One region of the Exiguobacterium sp. s166 genome, then DNA from elsewhere that is predicted to be linked to it. Evidence: predicted binding sites of a transcription regulator. Region 1 holds the regulator's gene; the other holds the start of a gene.

What was found. The regulator LexA, encoded in region 1, represses DNA repair genes until DNA is damaged. The targets are predictions, from matches to a motif close to CGAACATATGTTCG.
Region 2: KNP93_RS12970 (Y-family DNA polymerase) is a predicted target of LexA. The motif match lies at 3,356-3,369, and genes of this name have one in related genera.

Annotation. Positions count from the first base shown of each region.
Region 1 covers NZ_JACSMU010000002.1:216,750-226,550, reverse strand. Annotated here, with positions in the region: gene KNP93_RS05600 (AzlC family ABC transporter permease) at 1-209, opposite strand, end outside; gene dhaK (dihydroxyacetone kinase subunit DhaK) at 376-1,344, shown strand; gene dhaL (dihydroxyacetone kinase subunit DhaL) at 1,364-1,963, shown strand; gene dhaM (dihydroxyacetone kinase phosphoryl donor subunit DhaM) at 1,960-2,325, shown strand; gene glpK (glycerol kinase GlpK) at 2,432-3,949, opposite strand; gene KNP93_RS05575 (MIP/aquaporin family protein) at 3,987-4,691, opposite strand; gene KNP93_RS05570 (metal-binding protein) at 4,879-5,349, opposite strand; gene lexA (transcriptional repressor LexA) at 5,380-5,994, opposite strand; gene yneA (cell division suppressor protein YneA) at 6,205-6,492, shown strand; gene KNP93_RS05555 (YneB family resolvase-like protein) at 6,538-7,191, shown strand; gene KNP93_RS05550 (DUF896 domain-containing protein) at 7,305-7,541, shown strand; gene tkt (transketolase) at 7,737-9,725, shown strand.
Region 2 covers NZ_JACSMU010000006.1:132,895-142,695, forward strand. Annotated here, with positions in the region: gene KNP93_RS12955 (heavy metal translocating P-type ATPase) at 1-749, shown strand, start outside; gene KNP93_RS12960 (ZIP family metal transporter) at 811-1,623, opposite strand; gene KNP93_RS12965 (YolD-like family protein) at 1,693-2,022, opposite strand; gene KNP93_RS12970 (Y-family DNA polymerase) at 2,006-3,331, opposite strand; gene KNP93_RS12975 (pentapeptide repeat-containing protein) at 3,491-4,138, shown strand; gene KNP93_RS12980 (MBL fold metallo-hydrolase) at 4,197-4,952, opposite strand; gene KNP93_RS12985 (arsinothricin resistance N-acetyltransferase ArsN1 family A) at 5,021-5,530, opposite strand; gene KNP93_RS12990 (1,2-dihydroxy-3-keto-5-methylthiopentene dioxygenase) at 5,673-6,212, opposite strand; gene KNP93_RS12995 (methylthioribulose 1-phosphate dehydratase) at 6,228-6,848, opposite strand; gene KNP93_RS13000 (2-hydroxy-3-keto-5-methylthiopentenyl-1-phosphate phosphatase) at 6,845-7,504, opposite strand; gene KNP93_RS13005 (2,3-diketo-5-methylthiopentyl-1-phosphate enolase) at 7,501-8,691, opposite strand; SAM riboswitch class I at 8,772-8,873, opposite strand; SAM riboswitch class I at 9,082-9,184, shown strand; gene mtnK (S-methyl-5-thioribose kinase) at 9,263-9,801, shown strand, end outside.

The DNA.
Region 1 (9,801 bases):
ATGATGGCAGAAAACGGACTGTTTAGTAACAGTAGACTCGTAATGATGAATTGAGCAGCGCCGGCATAAATCAAGATGGACATCAATCCGATTTCAAGCGGACTGAGTCCGGCGGCGCGTCCGACGATGCCAGCAGAAAATCCGATGCCGAGATAACCGAGGACGGTCGGCAGACAGGCTTTGATACCTGCTTGAAACGAAGCGTTCATAGAAGGTGACTCCTCTCGCGATGATGTGTTATCAGCATAGCATCATCAAAACGGATTGGAAATGAACTGGTCAATATTTTCATATGTTTCCTTGACATAAGTCGTCTCGATTTGTGGTAAAGAGTAAGTGGTACGGCAAAATTCGTTAGACGAAGGAGCGTTCAAGATGGATAAATTAATGCAAGATGCGAACCGGTTTGTCTCAGATATGGTGGAAGGTCTCGTTTTAGCACATCCTGATCTTTATGCAAAAGTCGACGGAGTCAATGTCATTAAACGAAAAGAACCGTTGAACGGGAAAGTGGCCCTTGTATCCGGTGGGGGAAGCGGCCATGAGCCGGCGCATGCCGGATTTATCGGGGACGGTATGCTCGCAGCTGCTGTCTGTGGTGAAGTCTTTACTTCTCCGACACCTGACATGGTGCTTGAAGGAATCAAGGCGGCAGACGGTGGGAAAGGGGTGCTGCTCGTCGTCAAAAACTATTCTGGAGATGTCATGAACTTCGACATGGCGAAAGAATTGGCCGAACTTGAAGACATCGAAGTCGAGACGGTCATCGTCCGGGATGATATCGCCATCAAAAAAGAAGAAGACCGCCGCGGAGTCGCTGGCACGATTTTTGTCCACAAGATTGCCGGAGCTGCGGCAGCAGAGGGCAAATCACTTGCTGAAATCAAAGCAGTCGCTGAGAAAGTCATTGCCGGCGTCCGGTCAATCGGAATGGCGTTGTCCCCATGTTATATGCCGGAGAGCGGTAAACCCGGTTTCGATTTGCACGAGGATGAAATGGAAATCGGAATTGGGATTCACGGTGAAAAGGGTCTGGAGCGGAAACCGATTGCCTCCGTCGAAGCCATCGTGACGGAATTACTCGATCGATTGACAGCGGAAGTAACCGATAAAAAAGTAGCGGTCATGGTAAACGGAATGGGCGGAACGCCTGAATCGGAATTGTACATCACCTATAAATATGTCGCGGAACAATTGCAGGCTAAAGGATACGAGATTGTTCGTCCGTTCGTCGGCAACTATATGACATCACTCGAAATGCACGGTTTCTCAATTACGCTGCTTCCGGTTGACGATGAACTGGTCGGCTACTTGGATGCAAAAACGAACGCAATCGGATTCTAATTAAAAGAGGGTGAGATAGATGAAGTTATCGACTGAAGAATTCCGCAAAGCATTGCTTAAAGCGGCTGCCGATCTCGAACACCATAAAGATGAATTGACGGATCTTGACCGGGAAATCGGTGACGGCGACCACGGCATCAATATGTCGCGCGGTTTCCAGGCTGTACAAAAAGAACTTGAGGCGCAAGAAGAGTATGAAGATCTAGGTGTCTTATCAAAACAAGTCGGAATGACCTTGATTAAAACCGTTGGAGGTGCATCCGGTCCGCTCTACGGTACGGCATTCGTTAAATTTGCCGGAGCGTTTAAAGGGAAAAGAGAAGTTGAAGGGGCGGAACTGGCAGCGGCGTTTAAAGAAGCGACGGATGGGATTAAAATGCGCGGGAAATCAGAGTTTGGACAAAAAACGATGGTCGATATTTGGACACCGTTTTACGAAGCACTGGAACAAGAGAGTGATTTGAACGCAGCACTCGATCAAGCATTGGCAGATACAAAAGAGCGTGTGGCGACAAAAGGACGGGCTTCTTATTTTGGGGATGCAACGGTCGGTGTCCAGGATCCCGGTGCGTTATCAAGTTCGCTGTTATTACGTTCGATTGTGGAGGTCTTGTCATGATTAATTTGATTTTAGTCTCCCATAGTGAAAAGCTTGCGACCGGACTAAAGGAACTATTGGCTGAAATGGCTCCGGATACACCCGTGTTACTCGCAGCTGGGCTTGCGGACGGCAGTATCGGGACCGATGCGTCCCGAATTGAAGAGACGATGAATGAGTTGAACGATGACGGCTTAATTTTGACCGACATCGGATCGGCGACGATGAACGCGGAACTGGCCTTAGAATTATACAGTGGGGACCGGAACGTTCAGTTCGTCGAAGCACCGCTGGTAGAGGGCGCTTTTTTGGCAGCGGTCTTAAGTGGTCAATCAAAAACGCTGGATGATATCGTAACAGGCGTCAAAGCAGAATTTTCGTAAAACAGGTAATCCGAATAACAGGTTCGTTTCCGAAGAGGAAGCGAACCTGTTTTTTTTAGGGAAAACAAAAAAACTGGTATTCCGCGAGGGAATACCAGTAAAGAAATCAGGCGTTGACTTCTTTTTTGTTCGGTTTAAACGCCATTGTCGCTTCGACCGCTTTTTGCCATCCGGCATAACGCTGTTCGCGATCGTCTTCTTTCATTTCTGGTTTGAACTGACGGTTGAGTTTCCATTGTTTTTTGATTTCAGCTTTGTCTTTCCAGTAACCGACTGCGAGACCAGCAAGATATGCAGCACCGAGAGCTGTTGTCTCATTGATTTCCGGACGGTCAACCGGTACACCTAAGATATCCGACTGGAACTGCATCAAGAAGTCATTCGAAACCGCACCACCATCAACACGCAACGTTTTGAGTTCGATGCCTGAATCTTTTTCCATTGCCGTCAAGACATCACGTGTCTGATAAGCAAGGGATTCGAGAGTCGCGCGGACGAAATGTTCTTTCTCCGTTCCGCGTGTTAAGCCGAAGATCGCGCCACGAACGTCACTATCCCAGTACGGGGCACCGAGTCCGACGAAGGCAGGAACGACGTAAACGCCTTCTGTCGAATCGACTTTTAACGCATAACCTTCTGAATCCTTCGCGTTTTTCAACATCCGTAAGCCGTCACGCAACCACTGAATCGCGGATCCGGCAACGAAGATTGATCCTTCGAGTGCATATTCGACTTTTCCGTCGACACCCCAGGCGATTGTCGTCAGTAGACCGTGGTCAGACGAAACGGCTTTTTCACCAGTGTTCATGAGCATGAAGCAACCTGTACCATACGTGTTCTTTCCTTCACCCGGTTCGAAACATGTTTGACCGAAGAGAGCAGCTTGCTGGTCACCGGCAATTCCGGCAATCGGAATTTCGAAGCCGAAGAAGTGATACGGAACGGTATTGTCATACACTTCACTTGATTGACGGACTTCCGGTAACATTGATTTTGGAACTGTCAGGATTTCAAGCAACTCATCATCCCATTTTTGTTCGTAAATGTTGTACATCAATGTCCGGGAAGCGTTTGTATAGTCTGTGATATGCGTTTTTCCACCAGACAGCTTCCAAACGAGCCATGTGTCGATTGTTCCGAATAGAAGTTCTCCGTTTTCTGCCTGTTCCCGTGCGCCTTCGACGTTATCCAAAATCCACTTCACTTTTGTCCCTGAGAAGTAGGCGTCAATCAGAAGACCTGTTTTATCACGGAATGTTTGGTTCAGACCCTGTGCATTCAGCTCATCACAGATACCGGATGTTTGACGGGATTGCCAAACAAGCGCGTGATAGACAGGTTTACCTGTTTCTTTGTTCCAGACGACCGTCGTCTCACGTTGGTTCGTAATTCCGATACTTGCGATTTGGCTCGGTTTGATATCAGCCGTTCCGAGAGCATCCGCCATGACAGCGAGGATTGATCCCCAAATTTCATTGGCATCATGCTCGACCCAGCCCGGTTGCGGGAAGTATTGTTTGAATTCACGTTGCGCAGAGTTCACGATTTGACCATCGTGGTCAAAAATAATGGCGCGTGAGCTTGTTGTTCCTTGGTCGAGTGCTAAGATGTACTTGTTTTCCATGCTGAAATCCCCCTTGAGATGTAGGTGTCAAACAAAATCAGTTTTGCAGCAGTTGATACAGCAAGACGGCTACTCCACCACCGATGATCGGACCAACGATTGGAATCCACGAGTAACCCCAGTCAGATGAACCTTTTCCTTTAATCGGTAAGATAGCGTGTGCAATCCGCGGACCAAGGTCACGGGCCGGGTTGATGGCATATCCTGTTGTACCACCGAGCGAGAGACCGATGACGACGACAAGAAGACCGACGATGAATGGTTTCAGTCCGTCACCAAATGTTGTCAGACCAAATGACAGGATTCCGAATACCAAGACAAACGTCCCGATGATTTCTGAAATCAGGTTTGACGGTGTATGGCGAATCGCCGGACCTGTTGCGAACACACCCAGTTTTGCTGCTTGATCATCAGTCGCTTCAAAGTGTTTCATATAATGAAGCCAAACGAGTACTGCACCGATGAATGCTCCGATTAATTGACCGGCGATATAGACAGGTACGTCTGCCCACGGTAAATCGGAATTCATGGCAAGCGCCAATGTCAATGCAGGATTGAGATGTGCACCACTCGAGGCAGCAATGTATGCTCCCGTCATGACGGCGAGACCCCAAGCGAATGTAATGACAATCCAGCCGCCGTTCTCAGATTTCGTCTTTCTCAAGACAACCCCTGCAACGACTCCGTCGCCGAGCAAAATCAGAATCATTGTTCCAATCAGCTCACTTGTAAAGTTACTCATGCAAAAACCCTCCCTTTGGATTAAAGCAAATAATGGCCTTTCCATTTAAACCTACATCTAATTGAGAACGTTTTCAATACAATTAATTCAAATCTTTGAATTAAAATTTCCTTAATTTATGTTTAAAAAAATGAATAATGGATACTAAAAAAATCCTTCGTTCATTTTTACAATGAACGAAGGATTTTCAACGACGCTTTTTCCGCTTCTTTTTTGTTCGAAAGAAGCTGCTGGAGTGATCAAGGACAATATGTATCGTACTGGCAACCATGACGCCGATGATGAAAGCAGGCATGGACGCGAACCAGGAATCGACCGTACTCGATTCAATGATTTTCAGGTACAGCGCCAAAAATAAAAGCGGAATCAGAAAAGCGGCGCTGTACATCAGGCGAATGAGATCGCCGATGATCAAACCGTGCGACCAGATGGAGCGGTGGGGCATGATTTTGACATAAGGCATCCAAAGGACCCGTAAAGGACCGTGCCGGTAGTAAGGTTCGGACTTCAAGTCGAGGTCTGGTGAAAGCCAAAGGGTGCCGACGGCGATGCCGACAGCGGTTGGAAGCCAATCCGTCTGCTGGGTTGCGACCGAATACGCAACATAGCCGGTTAAAGCAACGGTATTGACTGTATCGTGTACATTTCCAGAAGGCATAAAAAAAGACCAGCTGTGCTGGTCCCTCGCTTAGTGGATCGTCCGATATACGCCGATGACCTTGCCAAGAATCGAGACGTTATCGAAATACATCGGGTCCATCGAATCATTTTCTGGTTGGAGACGTACTTGTTGATCTTCTAAGAAGAACCGTTTGACGGTCGCTTCGCTATCTTCGGTCATAGCAACGACGATTTCACCATTCTCTGCTGTGTTTTGCTGACGAACGATGACCCGGTCACCGTCTAGAATACCTGCGTTGATCATCGACTCACCATCAATCGTCAACATAAAGACATTTTCGTTCCCGACGTAATGGGCAGGAAGCGGGAAATGTTCTTCAATGTTTTCGATGGCCGTGATTGGAAAACCAGCCGTTACTTTCCCGATGACGGGAATATGAACGATGGCTTCGTGATCTTCATCAGTTTTATCAAGCAATATCTCAATCGCACGTGGCTTAGTTGGGTCACGGCGAATCAGTCCGCGTTTTTCTAGACGATCCAAATGACCGTGTACCGTTGAGCTTGAAGCAAGACCAACAGCCTCACCGATTTCACGAACTGAAGGGGGATACCCTTTCAGTTTCACTTGAGCAACGATGTAGTCAAGGATTTCTTGTTGTCGTTTCGACATTTTCCGCATATGAATTGCCACCTCTTTCCGGATTGGTTTTTTGAAGGTTATAGGAATACATGTTTCTAAAATCACTATAACATAGAACAAATGAGCGTACAAACAATTGTTCGACATTTTGTGTTGACCGAACACCGGTTCTTGGTTTAAGATGAGTTATGCGAACAATTGTTCCGAGAACATCTATTCTAAAAACATTTTTAACTGGAGGGATTTATCATGATGCATACGATTCGTACCCATGCCTTTTCCATTGTTTTTTATACGCTCAGCCTGGCTTTCATTCTTTTCCTTTTAACACCTCGACCGGACGAGAAGGTCGAGCAACTCTTGACGGCTTCTATCACAGTCGAGCAAAACGCGACCGTCGAACAGGTCGCCGAAGTCTATAATGACGGATCGATGACAGATCAGGAATATGTCGAGTGGTTGATCGAGAATAATGAACTGAAGACGACTCATGTCATTTCGAAAAACAAAATCGTTGTACCAATCGCGCAACAATGACAAACTGTAAAGGTTGTCAAAGAACGAACAGGGGTGTGAAGTACAGTGAAAGTAGTAATCTACTGTCGCGTCTCGACGGAAAAAGAAGCACAGGACAGCTCGCTTGAGCGGCAAAGATCGGAACTGTCGGGACTCGCTGCAACAAAAGGATTTGAAGTCGTGGAGATCATCACGGAAAAGGAAAGTGGTTATGACGTTGATCGGGAAGGGATGTTATCCGTTCTCGATTACGTCACACGTCAAGCCGTGGATGCCGTTCTCGTGACGGATGATACGCGGATCGGACGCGGAAATGCCAAAATCGCCATTTTACATACGTTCCAAAAACATCAGGTTCAACTGATGACGATGGAATCGGATGGCGAGTATAAACTGGCAGACGCCGAAGCGATGGTTCTTGAAATTGTATCGCTCGTCGAAGAGTATCAACGGAAACTGCATAATGCGAAAATTGCCCGCGGGATGCGACGGGCTGTCGAAAATGGATTTCGTCCCGAGCAGAACCTCAACCGTCAAGGTGAAAATGCCGGTCGGAGCCGAAAGGAAGTCCCGATTGAAGAAATCGTCCGGTTACGTGAGTTAGGACTGACATTCGCCGACATCGCGGTGACATTAAGAGGGATGGGACACGACATTTCGAAAGCGACCGTCAACCGGCGTTATCTGGAATATAAAGAAGTAGTCAGTACGTACGAATAAGGAAGTAAGTTTGATGCCTCAGCGGCGCATCAAACTTGCTTTTTTTTTTCGTGTCTTTTACAGTAAGGTTACTATTGAAAGCTCAACTTTGAGTCAACAGAAAGAGGGATATCATGTTATCACAAGAACAACTGGACCGGATTAACGAATTAGCCAATAAATCAAAAGTCGAACCGCTGACTGATGCAGAAACAGCGGAACAAAAAGAATTACGGACTGCCTATCTGGAAGCATTCCGTGGTTCGTTCAAAAATCAGATGATGGGCATCAAAATCGTCGATGAAGAAGGAACCGACGTAACACCTGAAAAACTGAAGCAAGCACAGGAAGAAGAACGGAACAAACAATAATGACAAAAGCTATGTCACTCATTGGGATGAGTGGCGTAGCTTTTTTTGGTGAAACGTTCGTAATATGTATCACGAAAGTGCCAAGAAAACGGCAATAGAGAGCGCATTCATTTCAATGTGACATACTATTTAGAAAAGTTGTATCACATTTGTGGGTATGCTAAAATGAGGAGGAATTTGTGAAAAAGAGAGAGGATGATTGTTTTGACGAACATGACAACAGTAGAATTATTAGCAGTAAATACGATTCGTACCTTATCAATTGATGCAGTACAAAAAGCGAACTCGGGTCACCCGGGAATGCCGATGGGTGCAGCACCGATGGCATTTACATTATGGGCGGATCATATGAACCATAACCCTAAAAATCCAGAATGGTTCAACCGTGACCGTTTTGTACTTTCAGCAGGACACGGTTCAATGCTTCTCTACTCACTCCTCCATTTATCAGGTTATGATCTCGCGATGGATGACTTGAAGTCATTCCGTCAATGGAACTCAAAAACACCGGGTCACCCGGAATACCGTCACACAGCAGGTGTCGATGCGACGACTGGTCCACTCGGACAAGGCATTGCGATGGCTGTCGGTATGGCGATGGCAGAACGTCACTTGGAAGCAAAATACAACCGTGACGAGTTAAACGTCGTCGATCACTTCACATACGGGATTTGCGGAGACGGTGACTTAATGGAAGGTGTTTCGGCAGAAGCGGCATCACTTGCAGGACATTTAGGTCTTGGCAAATTGGTTGTTCTGTATGATTCAAACGATATCTCGCTCGATGGCGATCTCGATAAATCATTCTCAGAAAACGTTCAACAACGTTTTGAAGCATACAACTGGCAAGTCATCCGTGTCGAAGACGGAACGGATCTTGATTCGATTTCAAAAGCAATCGAAGCAGCAAAAGCTGAAACAACAAAACCGACATTGATTGAAGTGAAAACAGTCATCGGATTTGGTTCACCAAACAAATCAGGTAAATCGGCTTCACACGGTGCACCACTCGGAGATGCGGAAATCAAGTTGACGAAAGCAAGCTACGTTTGGGATCACGAAGAATTCTACGTCCCGGAAGAAGTCAAAGACTTGTTCGAAGAACGCATTGTCAAACGTGGTGCTGATACAGAAGCAGCATGGACTGAGAAAATGGAACAATACAAAGCGGCGCATCCAGAATTGCATGCTGAACTTGTTCAAGCCATCAACAACGAATTGCCAAGCAACTGGGAAGCAGACCTGCCAACATATGATCTGACATCGAAAAAAGCGACACGTCAGACAAGTGGTGAAGTCTTGAACGCTCTTGCGAAAAACATCCCGTCAATCTTCGGTGGTTCAGCTGACTTAGCAGGATCAAACAACACGATGCTCAAAGGCGAAGCTGACTTCGACATCGATCCAAGCGGCCGTAACATCTGGTTTGGTGTGCGTGAGTTTGCGATGGCAGCAGCTGTCAACGGTATGGCGTTACACGGTGGTGTCATTCCTTACGGTGCGACATTCTTCGTATTCTCGGATTACCTCCGTCCTGCAGTTCGTTTAGCAGCGTTGATGGGTATCCAGTCGATTTTCGTCCTGACACATGACTCGATTGCTGTTGGTGAAGATGGTCCAACACACGAGCCGGTTGAACACTTGATGAGTTTCCGTGCGATGCCGAACTTGACAGTTTACCGTCCGGCAGATGGGAAAGAAACGATTGCCGCATGGAAAACAGCCGTTCAATCAACAAACAAACCGACACTTCTCGTCATGACACGTCAAGGATTACCTGAACTTGAAGGTACGACGGTTGAAGGCGCTGAAAAAGGCGGATACGTCATTGCGGGTGACATCGACAAAGCGGATACAATCTTAATGGGAACAGGTTCTGAAGTGCATCTGTTAGTCGAAGCACAAAAAGAACTTGGCGAAACGGCAGCAGTCGTTTCACTTCCATCATGGGAATTGTTTGAAGCGCAATCAGCAGAATACAAAGAATCAGTTTTACCAAAACGCATCACGAAGCGTCTTGCGATTGAAGCCGGTGCTTCACTCGGTTGGTATAAATATGTAGGAACAGAAGGACAAGTCATCGGAATCGATCGCTTTGGTGCTTCGGCTCCTGGAGATCTTCTGTTAAAAGAGTACGGCATGTCTGTCGAAAATGTCTTGAACACAGTCAAGCAACTCGGTTAATGAAGAAAGGTGCGCAAACGCGCGCACCTTTTTTTTGCATTATCTATGCAAAGGCTTTAAATTATAGTATAGTAAA
Region 2 (9,801 bases), on a different contig from region 1:
ATGCCCGGCACGGTTCTGTTTCAACCGCTGTTCAAGACTATCAGGAAGTAGCCGGTTCCGGCGTCGCCGGGCGGTTCGGCACGGATCAGATTCAGGCGGGAAATGCCCGGTGGTTCAACGAACTCGGCTTGACGCCGCTCAATCAGACCGAAGACGGGACTTATGTGCATGTCGCCCGAAACGACCGCTACCTTGGATATATCCGGATTGCCGACCGTATTAAAGATACGACGGTAGCAGCCTTGCGTGAACTAAAAACACTCGGGATTCGCCAGACAATCATGTTGACCGGGGACCGGCGGGAGACGGCGGAACGGATCGGGCAACAAATCGGGATAACGCAAGTAAAGGCAGAACTGTTACCGGATCAAAAAGTGGAACAACTCGAAGCGATCTTAGATCAAGCGAAGGGCCGGGTCGCGTTTGTCGGCGACGGGATTAACGATGCTCCCGTGTTGACGCGGGCGGATGTCGGAATTGCGATGGGGGGACTCGGAAGTGATGTCGCAATCGAGGCGGCGGATGTCGTCCTGATGACGGATGAACCGAAACAGCTCGTCGAAGCGATTCGGATTGCCCGGGCGACACGCCGGATTGTTTATCAGAACATCGCATTTGCACTGGGTATCAAAGGCGTGTTCTTATTGCTTGGTGCCTTTGGTGTTGCGACAATGTGGGAAGCTGTTTTTGCCGATGTCGGTGTAACGGTCCTCGCGGTCTTAAACGCGATGCGGATTTTACGAAAATAAGAATGGATGCACAATAAAACCTCTCCCGCGTAAAGATGGGAGAGGTTTTATTCGTGTTACATCAGCCGAGTGCGACGTCCAAAATCATCATGACCGTGAAGCCGACCATCAGACCGAGTGTTGCCAAGTCGGATCCGTTTTCAGCCTGCGATTCGGGAATCAATTCTTCGACGACGACGAAAATCATCGCGCCGGCAGCAAACGCCAAGGCATACGGCAAGAGAGGCTGAATAAAGAAGACGGCAGCAGCTCCGACCATAGCGGCAATCGGTTCGACGATCGCCGATAATTGTCCGTAATTAAAGGCGCGCCGGCGTGACATGCCTTCTCCGCGGAGCGGAATCGACAAAGCAGCCCCTTCCGGCATGTTTTGAATCCCGATTCCAAGTGCCAGTGTCAAGGCACCGGCAACGGTCGCACCATCCATGTTCAGTGCGGCTGCACCAAAAGCGACACCGATTGCGAGTCCTTCCGGGATATTGTGGAGCGTAATCGCGAGAAACAGTAACGTTGTCTTTTTCAGACCGGTCGAAGGACCTTCGGCGGTTTCGAGCGGAGCGGATAAATGCAGGTGGGGAGTTACGAAATCCAGGAGGCGGACAAAAAAACCACCTGCCAGGAAACCGATTGCGGCCGGCAACCAGGCAATTCCACCATCATTTTCCGTAAATTCAATTGCCGGAGCCAGCAAGGACCAAAACGACGCCGCAATCATGACACCGGCCGCAAAACCGAGCATCATATTCATGACCCGTTTTTCAATCGTCGTAAAGACGAAGACAAGTGCGGCTCCGAGTGCCGTTAACCCCCAGGTCATCATACCGGCAAGCAAGGCTTGCAGGACGACCGGAAGTCCGGTAAACCATTCCATCATACTAATCATTCCTTCTTTCAATTCCCATTCTTAAAATAAGTGCGTGAGGTACAGCAGCTTCTGTCTCTTCTACCCGTTTTCGATCCGGATGATTCGTCCGAGCGGAATCTCAAGCAATGAGGATCCATGCAAAACAAGATAAGCACGTTCCCGATGCACCTGCTCGATGAAACCAGATGTCGTGACATAGCCTCTTTCACTATAGTACGTGATTTCGAGCTCGATTCCTTCTATTAATGCTTGTTCGAGTAAGAACTGCCAAGGATACTGCAGTTGTTCATCGATGATTGGAAAATCGATGTGATGTGTTTCAAGATAATAGGCTTTGAGCAACTGGATGTGTTCCGGCATCAAAAAGGGAAGCCACTTGAGATTTCCGCGGTCACGGTAACGTGTCATGTAAATCACCTCCGGGATGGCCGCCGACGAACCGGAGCCGGCGTTTTGCGACACTTGTATCGAGGAAGGAGACAGCGAGCCGGATCGTTCCTTTTCCGTAACGTAAATTGACATGGTCGATGGCTTTTAATAACCGTTTTCGGCGCCAGACCTTTGTATTGTCTTCAAATAAGGACAACTGAAGTGTTCCCTGATCCGGAGTGAGTTGTCCAAGAGCGACGGATAGAAAGCGGACCGGTTCACCGTCCAGCCAATTCGGTTCGAACAATTGGAGGACGTAACGTAACAACAGCCGTTCATCGGATGTCGGATAAGGCAGGCGGAGCTGTTTCGAAAAGCCGTCCCGCGTGACATGGCGCGAATAGCGGACGCCCAGGTGCACCGTCCAACCGACCTGATTGGAAAAACGGACTCGTGCCGCGACATCACTTGCTAATTCAGCCAAAACTAAACGAATCTGTTCGTACTGGTAATAATCGCGCATCAAGGTCACTCCATGGCCGATTGTTCTTTTGGCGTCCGGCGCAGTCTGGAATAAGGTCATCGGATCAATGATGGTCGGAGAACTGTCGATTCCCCAGGAATGGTGCCAAAGTTCTGCCCCGAGGACTCCAAACCGTTCGTGTAAGTCTTCCACCCGTGCTGCGGCCAGGTCACCAATGGTGTTGATGCCCATTACCGACAAGTGTTGCTCCATCATCCGTCCGACTCCCCACATCTTGCGAACCGGAAAATCATGTAACAACCGAGAAACATCTGCATACCCGCATTGTGCGATGCCTTCACGTTTTCCACGTAAGTCGAGCACCAGTTTTGCGATGACGTTGTTCGGACCGATGCCAATCCGGACCGGAATGCCGGTCTGTTGCCAAATTGCTGTCTGGATTTTTTGAGCTGTTTCAACATCTGATCCAAAAAGCCGTTCCGTTCCGCTCATGTCGATAAAATTTTCGTCGATTGAATAGATCCGGATAGCATCGGGCGGGGCAAACTGATGCAAGACATCCAATACTTCAATTGATGTTTTCATATATGCGAGCATCCGCGGTTCAACTAGTATAATCTGCTTTCGCTCCCGATAAGGCAATTGTTCGATCTGATAGAGTCGACTGGCGGTCTTGATGCCGAGTTGTTTTAAGGCAGGGCTGGCTGCGAGGACAACGGATCCGGAGCGGGTCAAGTCCGATACGACAGCAAGTTTCGTCGTCAAAGGAGGAAGGCTTCGGTAACGGCATTCGCAACTGGCATAGAAGGAGACACTGTCGACACAAAAGATGCGTTGATCGGGAAAAGAGCTTGTCGGGTTCATCGGAAACACTCCTTGGTACTAAAAAGAACATTTGTTCTTATTTTTGATTTGACTATATCATGGTCTCAGTTGGTCTCAAATCAAAAAACCAAAAAAAGAGTCAATCTTTGCTATACTAAAAAAGAGAAAAGTGATGTAGAAGGAAAGAAGGGGAAGTACGTGAAAAAACAAATCATTCAATTACCCGAGTTACCACATCAATTGACACCGGAAACCTTTGCGGATGTCGAAATCGATGACCCGTATCTGTACCAAACGCTGTATGAAAAAGAGACATTACCGGTCGAGCTGACAGAGCGGCTCGACGTCAATCAAGTCTGTTTTCGGAACGTCTCGTTTGCAGGACTGGTCTTTGAGCGGGCTTCATTTGAAAACGTCCGGTTTGAACAATGTGACTTCACAGGATGTCAGTTCCAGGACAGCCGTTTTCACCGGGTCATTTTTGAGGAGTGCCGTCTGACCGGAATTCACTTTGAGTCCAATACGGTTGATCATGTAACGATCAAAAACTGTCAGGCGAATTATGCTCAAATTATCCGGACAGCGTTACGTCACGTCGCAGTGGAACAGACGACGATGCGGGAAAGTCATTTCTTTGAAATGAAACCGACCGATTTCCGTCTCCATGAAGTTGATTTATCGGAAAGCCAATGGGTCGAGACGGCGTTAAAAGGACTCGATCTGCGGCACGTCGATCTGTCCGGAATCACGATTGATCCACGTTTCTTACCGGGTGCCGTCGTTACGGAAAGCCAGGCCATCACCTTTGCCCGGTTACTCGGACTCGTCATTCCAAGTCACGATTAACGATTAACAAAATGAAGTCCGCTGTCCAGTACTACCGGGACAGCGGACTTCATTTTGTTTAGAAGGAAATGGTTTCACCGTCATCCGGGATGAGGAAATGCGCGGACAGATGATGAGCGGCCAGAAAATCGGCAATCATATCGCGGCGCAGAAGACAATGGTTGACGGACTCGAGATGCGAGACGATGATCGTGGCTTCAGCCGCCGCCTGATGAACAGCAAGCAAGTCACGCTGGGACATCGTAATCGGTTCGCCGGTCAGGAATTGTGCAGCACCACTGTTGACGATGATGATATCTGGCGCATGTTGTTCAATCGCCGTCGCGACTTCATCACACCAAATCGTGTCACCGGTGATATAGAGCGTCGGTTCGTCCGGATGTTTCAAGACGAGACCGGACACGGTACCCATCCGTTGACCGATTTCACCGACACCGTGCTGTCCCGACGTATGGGAGACACGGATATCACCGAGCGACAGTCCGTCTTCGAATGAAGAGACATTGGTGAATCCGGCTTCGCGGATCGTGGCCGCATCCGTCTCATTTTGCGTATAAAGCGGAATTTGTTTCGGTAACACTTCTTTTGCCGTCTCGTCAAAATGGTCGGCATGCAGATGGGTGACGAAAATCGCGTCCGGATCAAGTAACGTCGCGATATCGACCGGTAAGTCGACGAGCGGGTTCGGAACGGCATTAGGTGTGTGACCAAACGGCGGTAAGGTTCCTTTTTCACCGAGAAACGGATCGATTAAAAATACTTGATTGGCATAAGTAACGACGAGTGTCGCATTACGGATCTGTTGAATATCCACAGGCAGTCTTCCTTTCGGGTTGGGAATGTTTCACTGTTCGTTCATTTCCCATTCAGACGCCGGACTAATCATATCTGCTCGTCGATCGTTTTCGGAAGCAACTTTTCCATCGCCAGGACATCGACATAATACCCGTTGAGCATACCCTGTTCCTTAAATGTTCCGACAATCCGGAAACCGGACCGGATGTACAGTTTTTGACCGAGTCTGTTAAACGGAAACGTAAACAGAATCAACTTGTGGAACCCTTGCGTAATCGCGTGTTCTTCAATGACATGGAGCAGCTGACGCCCGATGCCTTGTCCGCGGTGGGTCCGGGTGATGTAGACCGATAGTTCACCGACCGATTGATAGACGGGGCGCGGATTGTAGGGGTCAAGTGAGATGAAGCCAAGGATCGTCGTTCCTTCATACGCTACAAACCCGGCATAGCGGGGTGTCCGTTCCTGATACCAGTCCTGCATGAAAGATAATTCCTTGGTATCCGTTTCAAGCGTCGCGATCCGATCTTCGATGCCTTCGTTATAGATGTCGAGGATGTCTTGTAAATCAGCTTCTTGGACAGGACGAATCATCATACACGTGACCTCCAATTCAAAAGAGTCTTTTCTTCATTATATAGGAGGAAACGAAAACAAGCGGTATGTTTGTAAGATAGGAATGGAGCAGAAAAAAACAGACAGCCGGATGGACCGGGCCGTCTGCTATTCGGATGTTTCCTCAGTTTGTAGTTTCGATCGGATCTTTTTCGTAAATTGGAACCCAACCATCCGTTGTCACGAAAATCCGGACCGCAACGACTTGGCGATCGTCCTGTAGTGTGAAGTAATGACGTGTATTGACGGGAACGGAAATCAAATCTCCGGGGTTCAGTTCAATGTTGTAATAGCCGACTTCGTCGTCCTGGATCGCAAAGACGCCGTGACCGCTGACGATGAACCGGACTTCGTCATCCGTATGGTGGTGCTCTTTTTGGAAGTTGACGAGCAACTCATCTAAGTTCGGTGTCGCATCGGACAGTGAGATGATATCGGCCGTCTGGTAGCCGCGGCGTTCCGAGACGTCCGTAATTTCCGGCTCGAACGTATCGAGAATCGTTTGTTTGTCCGCGTCCGTCAGCGTATAGGTGTCGACCAGTTCTGCCGGGAGTTTCGAGACATCCCATTGTTCATACAGGACACCACGTGAAGAAAGAAAAGCGGAAACCTCGTTTTGATCCGTATACCGTTCGTTTGTCTTTTGGAAAAGTACTGTTGCCATTTTAAATTCCTCCTTTTAATGAATCGCCTGTCGGCACGTTTGCAGTTTTAACGTGTAGCTGAATAAAAATTCAAAGGCTTCCAACTGTTTTTTCGCTTCAAAGGCAGTCGGTGCCCAGACGGTGATCCCGTGATTGCGAATCAGGACGGCACCGCTTTCCGTTTTTACATGCTTGGCAAACACTGCGGCAAGAGTCGGGATATCCGCATGGTTCGCAATAACCGGTACGACGACTTCCGCATCTTCTTCCCAGCGGCCGAGTGCCTTGATGATTTCCTGACCGGTAAACCGGATTTCCCCGCGGTCTCCGTAGAGTTCTGAAATGACATTGTTGTCGACGGTATGGACATGAAGCGAGCAGCCGGCCGTCGTCCGGTTAAAAACTTCGACATGAAGTAACGTCTCCGCGGAAGGACGTCCGTTTTGTTCGCCGATCAATTGACCGGTCGCGTCAACATGGACGAAATCGTCCGGCGTGTCCTGGCGTTTATCTTTGCCGCTTGCCGTCACAAGAAATTCCGTCGGACTGCTGTTCGTTCGAATGGCGAGGTTACCGCTCGTGCCGGGAAACCAGTCGCGTGCGGCGAACTCCTGCTTGATAGCGCGGAGTTCTTCGTATCGTTTCAAGAATGTCATGCATGCACCCCCGTGGTCTGTAAGTGTTTGACGATGTCATAAAACGTTTCAAACGGCGTATAGGGAATACCGTGCTGTTCACAGAGTGTTATCAGATAACCCCGGGCATAGACGTGATCAGCCTTTTTCGCCAGTTCAAAATCCGTCACGGAATCGCCGATTGCGATGATCGTATCGCCGTCCTGCTTCAACTTCCGGGCGATTGACGTTTTACAACAGCCGCATTGATTGTTGCATGCCGCATCGCAAGCGTGTGGCCATTCAATCCGGACCGTCTCTTCACTGAAGTCACTGCCGTTGCAGTAAATCGTTTCATCTGTCAGTAAACAGGCAAGAATCGGTTGGACAAAAAAGTCAATTCCGCCGCTGACAATCGCAAAGTCGATTCCGTTTGATTTGGCAAAGGCGAGTAAGGTGTCGAAGCCGGGACGGATGACTGCCCGATTAATCAAAAAATCGATATACTCCTGTTTTCGATCTGAGGGCAACAATCGGAACATCTGTCCAACCCCGGACCGGATCGACAGCGACCGGTCGAGCACACCTTTTTTTAATGGTTCAAATGCTTCTTGCGGGGCAAACTCTTTCATCAAGGCGATGATGTTGTCGTGTTCCGTCACCGTGCCGTCGAAGTCACATAAAATCCGAGTCGTCATTTCGTGATCCCCCAGGCGTCAAGGGCGACCCGTAATTCTTCCTGCCGCGTTGCGGCACTTGTCAGCGATTCTCCGGTCAGTGCGGCGTCGAGCGCCTGACGAAATGCAAGGACACCGGCCGCTGCCCCTTGCGGATGACCGTGAACGCCGCCTCCGGCATTGATGACCGAATCGGTACCGAAATCACGGACGAGCTGAGCGACGAGGCCGGGATGGATGCCGGCGGACGGAACCGGCAGAATCGTCTTCGTTTCTCCGATTCGCGTCGCTTCAACGGCGATCCCGCGGGCCAAATCTTTGGCGAGTGCAACGTTACCATAGGGAGACGGGAACAATGTCAAGTCAGCACCGGCCAGTCGGGGTAACGTTCCAAGCAGAACAGGAGCCGAAATACCGTATTCAGGACTTGCGATCAAGGCACCGCTTAAGGCCGGGTGATTAAAAATCGGGACGGAAATGTCCGCATCGGCAGCCAACTCGCGCAGGACATCGAGTCCGTATGTAAACGTGTTGAGCAGGAAGGCCGTGGCACCTGCTTCAATCAGGCGTTTTGCCTGTTCCTTCAAGCCGAAGACGGGACCGCTTAACGTAATCGCATAAAGCGCCCGTTTGCCGGTGCGTTCATAATGGGCGTCGAGGACTTCCCGTCCGATCCGTGCCCGGTCGAGTGCCGGCGTCAACGGATTGTCGTATAGAATCTCATCATCTTTAACGAGATCGATGCCGCCCGCGAGCTGTGCTTCGAGTTGTTCCCGTAAAAAGACGAGGTCCCGTCCGATGACTCCTTTAAATATGCTCATCAACAGGGGACGGTCATGGACCTGAATCAATTGACGGACTCCTTCAATCCCGAATTTGGCACCGGGAAAGTCGTTCGTGAATGACGGGGGAAGCTGTAAGTCGGTTAACTTGATTTGTCCATCGAGCGACAGTTTACCGAAGACCGTCGTTAAGATAGCGGAAAAGTCCCGTGAGACGTTGTGTTCCGGATAACGGATCGTAATGTAACCTTTGCCGTCATGTTCTTCTGTATGGACGACCTGTCCTTTAAAGGATTCCAGTTGTTGTTGTTCCAAGTGATTTAAATCGGTCCATGAACCGACCGTCAGACCGAGCGCGATTTGCTCTGCCCGTTTCGGCAACTGATCGGTCGTTCCGAGTTGGTATGTTGCGGTAATGTACGCCATATGAATCGTCTCTCCCTTATTGAAAAATACAAAAATGGTCCCTCGTCAATGACAAGAGACCATGAAAATTTGCGCGTGGACTCTTATCTGTCAGCGTATTAGCTGCAAGAATTAGCACCGTGCCAAGTGGTCGGTTGCTGCGACATCGTAGGGCTCGTCCCTCCGTCTGCTCTTGATAAGAATTGGATGAAATTGTGAAATCTAATTGCAATTTTTACATGAGATCCATCACTTGTCAAACTATATTTTGAAAATTTATTTTTTTGAAAATACTTCTTCTATAGACGGTTCCGTTTTTGAATCCGTTTCACTAAAAATTGGAATTGACAGACGGCCAGCAACGCACGTAGTATTCAAATCAACATCAAATCACATGACAACTACATATGACTCTTATCGTGAGTTGGCAGAGGGAATTGGCCCGAAGACGCCGCAGCAACCGACCATCCGGCACGGTGCTACATCCAACAGACATTCGTCTGAGAGATAAGAGGACGGAGTATTCTGCCGCGCCTCTTTTCTTTGACGAAAAGAGGCGTTTTTTCGTGTGATCAACAAGGAGGAAACCAGAATGGGATACCAAGCATTTACAGTACAGGACGCGATTGAACGGGTCCGGACACTCGGATTAATCGGCAATGAACCGGTGACGGCAGAAGAGATCGGGGACGGGAATTTAAATCTCGTTTTCCGGATTCAGGAAGGAGAAAAACGGCTGATTTTAAAGCAGGCGTTGCCATATGCGAAAGTCGTCGGGGAAAGCTGGCCGCTGTCGCTCGAACGGGCCTGGATTGAACAATCGGCCTTAAAAGAATTCGCAAAAGTCGCTGTTCCTTTCGTTCCGCACGTCTACCATGCGAGCAAGGAAGAAGCGTTTACGGTGATGGAGGATTTGTCGCATTTGACGATCGCCCGGACCGGCTTGCTCGAAGGGGAAAAGTATCCGTTACTCGCGGAACACATCGGTTCGTACCTGGCGCGGACACTGTTTTATACGTCGGATTTTGCGCTTGGACCGGTCGCGAAAAAACAAGTGGCACGGAACTACTACAATCCGGATCTCTGTGATATCACGGAAAAATTGATCTTCACAGACCCGTTTTATGATGC